2 regions of the Kineococcus mangrovi genome follow, and region 2 is predicted to be linked to the other one. Evidence: predicted binding sites of a transcription regulator. Region 2 holds the regulator's gene; the other holds the start of a gene.
What was found. The regulator LexA, encoded in region 2, represses DNA repair genes until DNA is damaged. The targets are predictions, from matches to a motif close to TCGAACANNTGTTCGA.

Region 1 (5,263 bases), on a different contig from region 2:
GGCCGAGGCCTGGGTGAAGTTGCCCTCGATGTCGACGTCGGCCCCGAAGCGCTGGTCGACGGTCGGTGCGGTGACGACGAGCCCGTCGAGGACGGCCGCGAACTGGTTGCGCGGCGGCTCCAGCGTGGAGATGCGGGTCGTCAGCGTCGAGAACCGCTCGGCGCCGGCGGAGTCGAACTGCAGGCGGACGACCCAGGCGCCCGTGGTGAAGCCCTGGTTGTTGGTGGCCTGGGCCGCGCTGGCGCTGACGAGGTCGGTGCCCTCCAGCTCGGCCGGGCCGAGGACGTACTTGTAGGTGCCGTCCTGGTCGCACGTCACGAGCGGTTTGCTCGGGTCGTCGACGATGCCGCCGGAGCGCTGGGCGGGGTCGGAGCAGTCGAGCGCGGCGAAGATCTGCGCGACCTCGGGGATGTCGCGCCACGCCAGGTCGCTCGCGTCGGTCGGCGAGGGCGTGGGGACGGTCGACGGCTGCCCCGGACCGGGCGTCGGGGTGGGCGTGGCGATGTCGGCGAGCGACGGTGGCGTCGTCGTGGCCGCGGGCGCCGGCTCCGCCGGGGGCGTCGTCGCGGCCTGCAGGGCGGCGGGGGCGGCGGCGCCGTCGGCGCTCTGGGTCGGGGTGGGCGTCGCCGCGGGGGCGCCGTCCTCCCCCGTGGGCGTGGCGGACGCCCCGTCACCCGGGGTGGCCTCGCCCGAGGGCTCGACGCTGGGCGAGGGCTCGGGAGCCGCGCCGGGCTGGACGGGCTGGGCGAACAGGACGACCCGCATCCGCAGCTGCGCGGACTGGGAGATGAGGTCGAGCTGCTGGCGGGTGGCCTCCCCGGGGATGGACACGGAGATGTTCTGCCCGCCCTGGACCTGCACCTCGGTCTCGGACAGGCCCGTGGCGTCGACGCGCTGGCGGATGATCTCGGCGGCGCGCTGGACCTGCTCGGCCGGGACGGCCCCGCCGTCGACCGACCGCGGCGTCAGGACGACCTGCGTCCCGCCCTCGAGGTCGAGGGCCAACCCGGGCGCCCAGCGCGCCGAGCTCCAGATCGAGCCGGCCCCCACCGCCGCGAAGACGGCGACGACGACGAGCACCAGGGCCACCAGCGTGCGGCCGGGGTGGGGTCGACGGATCGGTGCGCCGCGGCGCACGCGTGGGGGGCCGGTGGGCCGGTCGTTGGACACTCAACACCTCGGGACAGGCGCCAGCCGGGCGGCGGGACCACCACCCGGTCAGCGCAAGTTTGTCACTGCTCGTGGACGACTGCTGTCATACCAGTAGTCGCTATGCGCGCGGGCCACCGCCCGTGGTCCCGTCGCCGGGCGTGTCCCCGTCCCGCTTGGTGAGGTCGAGGCCCTCGAGGGAGTCCGGCGCGCGATCGGCGTCGCTCAGCGGGGCGTCCTCGACGGGAGCCACCGGGGTGACCACGCGCGCCACGGCCCGCGGCGTCCAACGGGTCTGCAGGCCGGGGGCGATCTCGATGACGACGTGCTCGTCCGTGCGCTCGACGACCGTCCCGAACATGCCCGACGTCGTCATGACCTCGGACCCCGGGCCGATGCTGTTCTGCATCTGCTGCTGCGCCTTCTGCTGCTTGCGCGTGCGGCTGAACATGAAGACCAGCAGCGCAGCCATGATGAGCAGGAAGAACAACGAACCGTCCACGACACAACCTCTCCGCGCCGGCGGGATCGACGACTCACCGGCACCTGCGTCGGCCCTGTGCCGACTCGGCCGACCCAACGCCAGGGGCACCTGCCAGGTTCCGCGGGGACGGAGCAGGAGCACGGGGCGGGACCGACTCGCCCGGGTAGTCTAGGGGTTCACCCGGTCGGCCCTTGCGCCCCGGAACCGCCGGGAGCGTCGGGCGGCCCCTCGTCGGACCCGTCCTCCAGGGTGGGCTGCCAGGCCGCGCCGGCGGGCGCGTCGCGCGGCGGGGTCAGCCCCAGGTGCGCCCACGTGTCGGGCAGCGCGATGCGCCCGCGCGGGGTCCGGCCCAGCAACCCCTCGCGCACGAGGAACGGCTCGGCGACGGTCTCGACCGTCTCGGCCTCCTCCCCCACGACGACGGCCAGCGTCGACAGCCCGACGGGACCCCCGCCGAACCGGCGGCACAGCGCGTCCAGGACCGCGCGGTCGAGGCGGTCCAACCCGCGCTCGTCCACCTCGTAGACCTCCAGCGCCGCCCGTGCCGCACCGCGGTCGACGATCCCGGACCCGCGCACCTGCGCCCAGTCCCGCACCCGCCGCAGCAGCCGGTTCGCGATGCGCGGGGTGCCGCGCGAGCGGCCGCCGATCTCCGCGGCCCCCTCGGCCGTCAGCTGCACCCCGAGCAGCGAGGCGCTGCGCCGCAGCACCTGCACGAGCTCCTCGGGGGTGTAGAAGTCCAGGTAGCCGGTGAAGCCGAAGCGGTCGCGCAGCGGCGCGGGCAGCAGACCGGCCCGCGTCGTCGCCCCCACGAGGGTGAACTTCGGCAGCTCCAACGGGATCGCCGTCGCCCCGGCGCCCTTGCCGACGACGACGTCGACGCGGAAGTCCTCCATCGCGATGTAGAGCATCTCCTCGGCCGGGCGCGCCATCCGGTGGATCTCGTCGAGGAAGAGGACCTCGCCCTCGTCCAGGGAGCTGAGGACGGCCGCGAGGTCGCCGGCGTGCTGGATGGCCGGGCCGCTGGACTGGCGCAGCGGGGCGCCCATCTCCGAGGCGACGATCATCGCCAGCGTCGTCTTGCCCAGCCCGGGCGGACCGGAGAACAGGACGTGGTCGCTGGGGGCCTGCCGCGCCTTGGCGGCGTCCAGGACGAGGGAGAGCTGCTCGCGCACCACCTTCTGCCCCACGAACTCCTCCAGGCCGTGCGGGCGCAGCGCGGACTCCGCGGCCCGTTCCCGCTCGTCGGCGCCCGTGGTCACCAGCCGCTCGCTCATCCGCGGCCCGACAGGTGGCGCAGGGCCGCGCGCAGGGCGCCCGGCACGTCGGCCTCGGCCGCCGTGCCGTCGGGCTGGTCGGCCAGCACGGCGTCGACGGCGTCCCCGGCCTGCCTGAGCGGGTACCCGAGGCCGACGAGCGCCTCGACGACCTGGTCCTTGCGCGGGTCCCCGCCGTCCGCCGGGGCCGCGGGTGCTGCGGCACCGGCGGGCGGGCCGAGGCGGTCCCCCAGCTCCAGGCAGATGCGCTGGGCCGTCTTCTTGCCGATGCCGGGCACCCGGACCAGCGCGGCGTGGTCGTCGGCGGCGACCGCGGCCCGGATCCCGTCCGGGCGGTGCACCGCGAGCATCGCGAGCGCCATCCTCGGTCCCACGCCGGAGGCGGTCTGGACGATCTCGAAGACCTCCTTCTCGTCGGCGTCGGCGAAGCCGAACAGCGTCAGGGAGTCCTCGCGCACCACGAGCGTGGTGTGCAGCAGCGCCTCCTCCCCCACGCGCAGCCCCGCCAGGGTCGCCGGCGCCGCCAGGACGAACATCCCGACCCCGCCCACCTCGACGACCGCCGAGTCCAGCCGCACCGCGAGCACCCGCCCGCGCACCGACGCGATCACACGACCTCCAAGCCCACCGAACCAGACGCACACCGAACACTTGTACGAGAGGCTAGACGCCCCCTCCGACACGACGGACCCGGCACGCCGGGGCAGAGTGCTCCCGTGAGCCACGAGCAGAACGACAACGCCCTCCAGAACGTCACCTTCGACAGCGCCACGGAGTCCGGCCACGCGCACGGCTACCTGCGCGTCCCGGAGTCCGGCGCCGGCCCCGGGGTCATCGTCATCCAGGAGTGGTGGGGCCTGACCGACCACATCGCCGCCATCGTCGACCGCTTCGCCCGCGAGGGGTTCGTGGCGCTGGCCCCCGACCTCTACGGCGGACGCACGACGCACGACTCCGCCGAGGCGGCCCAGCTCATGACGGACCTGCCGGCCGAGCGGGCCGCCCAGGACCTCGCCGGCGCCGTGACGTACCTGCTGGACCGTCCCGAGGTGACGTCCTCGACCGTGGGGGCCGTCGGGTTCTGCATGGGCGGCGGCTTCGTCCTGCGCCTGGCGGCCCAGCAGGGCGAGCGCGTCGGCGCGGCCGTGCCCTGGTACGGCCTGCCGGGCGAGGACACCGACTTCTCGGGGCTGCGCGCGGCGGTCCTCGGCCACTACGGCGAGGAGGACACCTCGGTGCCGCTGGACGCCGTCCGTGCCACAGCCGACCGCCTCCGCGAGCAGGCCGGTGTGGACGTGACGCTGCACGAGTACCCCGCGCCGCACGCCTTCTACAACGACGAGCGCCCCAACTACCGGCGCGAGTCCGCCGAGCTGGCCTGGGAGCGCACGACGACGTTCCTGCGCGAGCGCCTGGCCGCAGCTTCGGCCTCGGCGTAGGCGTTCCGCCGTCCCGTCACGAGCGCGGAGTGCGCGGCGGCCTCCAGCCGGGTGCTCGCCCCGCCCCGCCACAGGTGGCACAGGGCCAGGGCGAGGGCGTCGGCGGCGTCGGCCGGTCGCGGGGGGCTGTCGAGGCCGAGGATGCGGGTGACCATCGTCGTCACCTGCTCCTTGCCGGCGCGCCCGTCCCCCGTGACCGCGGCCTTGACCTCGCTGGGGGTGTGCATCGCGACCGGCAGGCCGCGGCGGGCGGCGGCGACGAGGACCAGCCCGGCCGCCTGCGCGGTGCCCATGACCGAGCGCACGTTGGCCTGGGCGAAGACGCGCTCGACGGCGACGACGTCGGGACGGTGGGTGTCCAGCCAGGTCTCCAGGCCCTCGCTGATGGCCAGGAGCCGGGCTTCGACGGGGTCGGTGGCGGGGGTGCGCACGACGCCGACGCCGACCATGGCGGCCCGCCGCCCGGTGCGGACGGCGTCGACCACCCCGATCCCGCACCGGGTCAGACCCGGGTCCACCGCCAGCACGCGCACGGCCCCCACGATCGCACGGGGCGGTCGCGGGGGCCGTCAGGAGCGGCGGGCCGGGGTGTCAGGCGTCCTCGAGGGCCGCCATGACGTCGTCGGACACGTCGTGGTTGGCGAAGACGTTCTGCACGTCGTCGCAGTCGTCCAGTGCGTCGACCAGCCGGAACACCTTGGTGGCGCCCTCGGCGTCCAGCGGCACCTGCACGCTGGGCACGAAGCTGTTCTCCGCGGAGTCGTAGTCGATGCCCGCGGCCTGTAGCGCCTCGCGCACGGCGACGAGGTCGGTGGCCTCGCAGACGACCTCGAAGGTGTCGCCCTGGTCGGTGACCTCCTCGGCGCCGGCCTCCAGGACGGCGAGCAGGACGTCGTCCTCGCTGAGCTCGGTGC
Region 2 (5,263 bases):
CGACGTCGTCGTCACCAACCACGCCATGACCGCCATCGACGCGATGGAGAACAGCGGTCTGCTGCTGCCCGAGCACGACGTCCTCGTCGTCGACGAGGCCCACGAGCTCGCCGACCGCGTGACGGCCGTCGCGACGGCCGAGCTGTCCGCCGCGGTCCTGCACTCCGCCTCCCGCCGCCTGCGGCGCAGCGCCGGTGTCGTCTCCGAGGCCCTCGACGACGCCTCCGTGGCCCTGGAGGCCGCGCTCGAGGACGCTCCGCCCGGTCGCCTCGACCGCTGGCCGGACGCCCTCGCCGACGCCGTCGTCGCCGTCCGCGACGCCGCCCGTCAGGCCCTGACCGACCTCAAGGACGCCTCCGAGGGGGCCGGCAAGGAGGAGGACCCGGAGTCGCGCGGGGCCCGGCACCTCGCCCGCGCCGCCGTCCAGGAGGTCTTCTCCGTGGCCGAACGGCTCGCCGCCGACGTGGGACGGGGGGCGCAGGACAGCTTCGACGTGGCCTGGGTGAGCGCCGGCTCCGGCCCGGCCTCGCGCGCACCCTCCCTGCACGTCGCCCCGTTGTCCGTCGCCGGGCTGCTGCGTGAACGGCTCTTCACCGAGCGGACCGTCGTCGCGACCTCGGCGACGCTCACCCTCGGGGGGTCCTTCGACCCCGTCGCGGGGGCCTTCGGCCTCAAGGGGGCGAAGGGGTCTAAGGGGGCGGAGGGCTCGGCCACCGCGTGGACGGGCCTCGACGTCGGCAGCCCCTTCGACTACCCGCGGCAGGGGATCCTCTACGTCGCCCGCCACCTGCCCCCGCCCGGGCGGGCAGGGGCCGGCGAGGCGACCCTCGACGAGCTCGCGGCGCTCGTGGAGGCCGCCGGCGGGCGCACCCTCGGGCTGTTCTCCTCGCGCCGGGCCGCGGAGGAGGCTGCGCAGGCGCTGCGCGAGCGGGTCGGCACGCCCGTGCTGTGCCAGGGCGAGGACCGGCTGCCCAAGCTCGTGCGCGCCTTCACGCAGGACCCCGCGACCTCCCTGTTCGGCACCCTGTCGCTGTGGCAGGGCGTGGACGTGCCGGGGGACAGCTGCTCCCTCGTCGTCATCGACCGCATCCCCTTCCCGCGCCCCGACGACCCGCTGATGTCGGCACGGGCCCGCGCCGTCGACGCCGCCGGCGGCAACGGGTTCCTCAGCGTCTCCGTGGCGCACGCCGCCGTCCGCCTCGCCCAGGGCGCGGGCCGGCTGATCCGCGCGAGCGGGGACAAGGGCGTCGTCGCGGTGCTCGACTCGCGGCTGGCCACCGCCCGCTACGGCGGCTTCCTGCGGGACTCCCTGCCGGACTTCTGGGCCACGACCGACGCGGACACCGTCCTGGCCGCCCTGCGGAGGCTGAGCGGGTGACGGAACCGTCGTCTCCTGGCGCCGGGGAGGGCCCGTCGTGGCATGCTCGGGACGTGGCCACCGTCGGCTTCTTCCACTCCGCGCACGCCCACGTGCGCACCTTCAGCGATCTCCTGACTGAGCGCGACGACACCGTCGCTGGGCGTCATCTGGTGGACGCCGGTCTGCTGACCGCCGCCCGCACGAACGGGCCCGACAGCGTCCGCCCGGCGCTCGCGGACCGGTTGCGCCGCCTCGTGGCCGAGGGAGCTGACGTCGTCGTCTGCACGTGCTCGACCCTCGGCCCCACGGCCAAGCAGGTCGGTGCCGAGATGGGGTTGCGGGTCGTCCGCGTCGACCGCCCCATGGCCGAGGCCGCCGTGCTCGCCGGCCGGCGGGTGGCGGTCGTGGCCTCCCTCGACGAGGCAGCGGCCACGCTGATGCCGTTGCTGCACGAGTGCGCGGCCACCACCGCCCGGACCGTGGAGTTCGTCGAGGTCCGGTGCACCGACACCTGGTCGGCGTTCGAGTCGGGGGACCTCCTGACCTACACGACGGGGGTGGCCGCCGCGGTGCGACGGGCGGTGCTGTCGCTGGACCCCCCCGTCGACGTCGTCGTGCTGGCCCAGGCGAGCATGCTCGACGCAGCCCCCCTGCTCCGGGACCTGCACGTGCCCGTCCTCACCTCCCCGCGGCTGGCGATCGAGGCAGCGGTCGAGCTGGTGCAGCCCGTCCGCTGACCCCGTCACCCGGGGTGCGCGCGGTCAGAGGCTGCGCAGGACCGCGGTGACCTTGCCGAGGACCGTGGCCTCGTCCCCGTCGATGGGGTCGAACAACGGGTTGCGCGGCATCAGCCTGACGTGCCCGTCCTTGCGCTGCAGGACCTTCACCGTCGCTTCGCCGTCGATCATGGCGGCCACCACGTCACCGTTCTCGGCCGTCGGCTGCTGGCGCACCACGACCCAGTCGCCGTCGCAGATGGCGGCGTCGATCATCGACTCGCCCACGACGCGGAGCATGAAGTGCTCACCCGCACCGATGAGCTGCGCGGGCAGCGGGAAGACCTCCTCGACCAGCTGCTCGGCCAGGATCGGGCCACCGGCGGCGATCCGGCCGACGAGCGGGACGTAGGTCGGTGCGGGCCGACCCTCGTCGGGGGTGCCGTCCACCGCGGAGACGAGCCCCCAGCCGAACTGCGGGGCCGGGGTCACGACCTCGAGGGTGCGCGGGCGGCGCGGGTCCTTGCGCAGGTAGCCCATCTTCTCGAGGGTCTTCACCTGGTGGGCCACGCTGCTCGGGCTCGTCAGCCCCACGGCCTGCCCGATCTCGCGCATGCTCGGCGGGTACCCCCGCTGGTCGACGCACTCCTTGATGGCGTGCAGCACGCGCCGCTGGCGGTGGGTGAGGCCGTCGCGGACCACCGGGGCGTCCGGGAACTCGTGGACCGTGCCGAGGGGGCCGGCGTCCTCGCCCGCTGCGTCCGTCGTCCCGTCCAGCGCGTCGGCCACGTCCTTCTCCTGTCTGCGTTCGCCCGGGTGGGGGAAGTCCTCCGGTCCTGGCCACGGTAGCCACTGCACCGGCAGCGATCAAACAGGTGTTCGAACCGGCGTGTCCTGCCCACGGCGTCCACCGTGGGGGTGCAGGCGCACCGCCAGCAACGCGACGTCGTCCTCCGGCCGTTGCGGCAGCATCCGCTGCAGGACCGCCTCGCACAGGTCGTCCAGGGTCAGGCTGCGGGAGGCGAGCTCGTCCAAGGTCCCGTGGAGGCGGGCCAAGCCGTCGTCGAGCACCTCACCGCGCCGCTCGACGAGGCCGTCGGTGTAGAACAGCACGGTCGAGCCCGCCTCCAGCTCGGCCACGCTCTCCCCGCGGGGCACCTCGGGCAGCACCCCCAGCAGCAGCTCGGCAGCCGGGGCCTGCAACCAGGACACCTCCGCCCGCGGCGTGATCAGGACCGGCGGGGGATGCCCGGCGTTGGACCACACCAGCCGCTGCACCCCGCGCCGGGCCTCCTGCTCAGTCTGCTCCAGCCGTGCCACCACCGCCGTCGCGGTCGTCCCCACCTGCAGGGCGACCATCGCCCGGTCCACCCCGGTCAGGACGGCGGCCGGCCCGGCGTCGGCGGCCACGGCGATCCCGCGCAGCAGCGAGCGGACCTGGGCCATGGCCGCCGCCGCCTCGGTGTCGTGCCCCAGCACGTCGCCGACGGTCAAGATCGTCGACCCGCACGGCTGGACGAAGGAGTCGTACCAGTCCCCGCCGACCTGCGCGGTCTCCGCGGCCGGGGTGTAGCGCACCGCGACCTGCAGGTGGTCCGGCTGGGCGGGCTCGGTGAGCAGCGACCGCTGCAGCGCCTCGGCCAGCTCACGCTGCCGGCGGTACAGGCGGGCGTTGTCCAGGGCCAGCCCGGCCCGCCCGGCGATGTCGGTCGCGGTGGCGGTCTCCTCGGCGGTGATCGGGCTGCGGGTCGCGCCGTTGGCCAGCGTGAGCGCGCCCAGGGTCCGCCCGCGGGCGCGCAACGGCAGGATCAGCAGCGACTCCGGCGCCAGCTCGGTGACCAGGTCCCGGGCCCGGCCCGGCTCCAGGACCGAGCGCAGGTACTCCAGGGCCCGGGCCGGCTGGACCTGCGGCTGGCCGGTGCCCAGGGCCTGGTCCAGCAGCGACCCCGGATGCAGCACCTGCAGGCGGGTGGCGGCGTACTCGGCCAGCACCGGTCGCACCGCCCCCTCGGCGTGCCAGCTGCCGACGTCGCGCAGGGCCCGCGCGCCGGCCCGGTGACCACTGCGCCGATCGTCGGTGACCAGGCTGACGACGCACCAGTCCGCGAGCAGGGGGACCACCAGCCGCGCCAGGCGGCCGACGGCCCGCTCGCCGTCCAGGGTGCTGGTCAGCTCGCTGGTGACACCGGCCAGCAGTTCGGCGCGGGCGGTCGCCCGGCCCAGGTGGGCCACCAGCTGCTCCAGCTCGCGGGTGCGGGCGAACAGGTCGTGCTCGACGCGTTCGGCCCGCTCGCGCAGGCGTTCGCTCAGCTCGGCCGAGGCCTGGGCGGCGTCGCGGCTGTGGACGTAGTCGGTGATGTCGTCGGAGCGGTGCAGCAGCAGCACGACCTCGCCGTCCTCGTCGAGGATCGGGACGTTGCGCGGGCTCCAGAACCGCTCCTCGTAGGTGCCGCCGGGCATCGGGATGTCGTACTTCTGCACGGCCATCGTCTGCGGTAGACGAGTCTGACGGGTCAAGGTCAACGAGTCGCGCAGGTTCACCAGCCCGTCAGCGGCCGGGTCGTCGGGGTTCATGGGGAACACCTCGAACAACCCGCGCCCGACGGTGGCCTCCAGGGTGGTGGCGGTGACCTCGAGCCGGGCCCGGTTGGCCCGCACGATGACGAAGTCCGGCGTCAGCAGCAGCAGCGGGGCCGGTGTCTCGTCGAAGACGCGCTGGAAGTCCAGCGCGGACAGCGGTCTCAACCGACTCGTTCCCCCTCTGCTCGGAACGTCCTGCGCGGCGAGCTCCACGTCCGACGATCGTAACGATGACCTGCGGGGTGGTCCGCGCAGCACGGCAGGCGATGAGCCACCAGCGCCTCGCGCTCACCCCGCTGGCCAGGACGTCGGCTACGGGCTCCCCGGCGTGGTGGGCTCGCTCACGGGCACCTCCTTGGACCCGACGACGGAGCCGCCGGTGACCCCGCCGCTGGAGCGGCACGTTCCATCCCGCTCCTTCGCCGTGGACGGGGTGCAACGCACCACTTCCGCGGTCCGGCACGTTCCTGTGCCCGCGCACCGGCGATCTCGCGCTCACCTCGTGGTGCACGCTCCGTCGCCGGTGGCCAGCGCCAGCGCGGTCCGGTCGGCGACCTCGCGGTGGTGGAGCGAACCGCGCTGGGCACGGTCGCCCCGCTGCCGCCGG

Region 1: ruvA (Holliday junction branch migration protein RuvA) is a predicted target of LexA. The motif match lies at 3,554-3,569, and genes of this name have one in related genera.

What each region holds. Positions count from the first base shown of each region.
Region 1 is NZ_JBGGTQ010000005.1:99,326-104,588, reverse strand. It holds gene secD (protein translocase subunit SecD) at 1-1,170, opposite strand, end outside; gene yajC (preprotein translocase subunit YajC) at 1,271-1,651, opposite strand; gene ruvB (Holliday junction branch migration DNA helicase RuvB) at 1,810-2,910, opposite strand; gene ruvA (Holliday junction branch migration protein RuvA) at 2,907-3,521, opposite strand; gene AB2L28_RS11820 (dienelactone hydrolase family protein) at 3,627-4,349, shown strand; gene ruvC (crossover junction endodeoxyribonuclease RuvC) at 4,262-4,882, opposite strand; gene AB2L28_RS11810 (YebC/PmpR family DNA-binding transcriptional regulator) at 4,941-5,263, opposite strand, start outside.
Region 2 is NZ_JBGGTQ010000007.1:14,930-20,192, forward strand. It holds gene AB2L28_RS15040 (ATP-dependent DNA helicase) at 1-1,378, shown strand, start outside; gene AB2L28_RS15045 (aspartate/glutamate racemase family protein) at 1,432-2,097, shown strand; gene lexA (transcriptional repressor LexA) at 2,122-2,865, opposite strand; gene AB2L28_RS15055 (SpoIIE family protein phosphatase) at 2,944-4,821, opposite strand.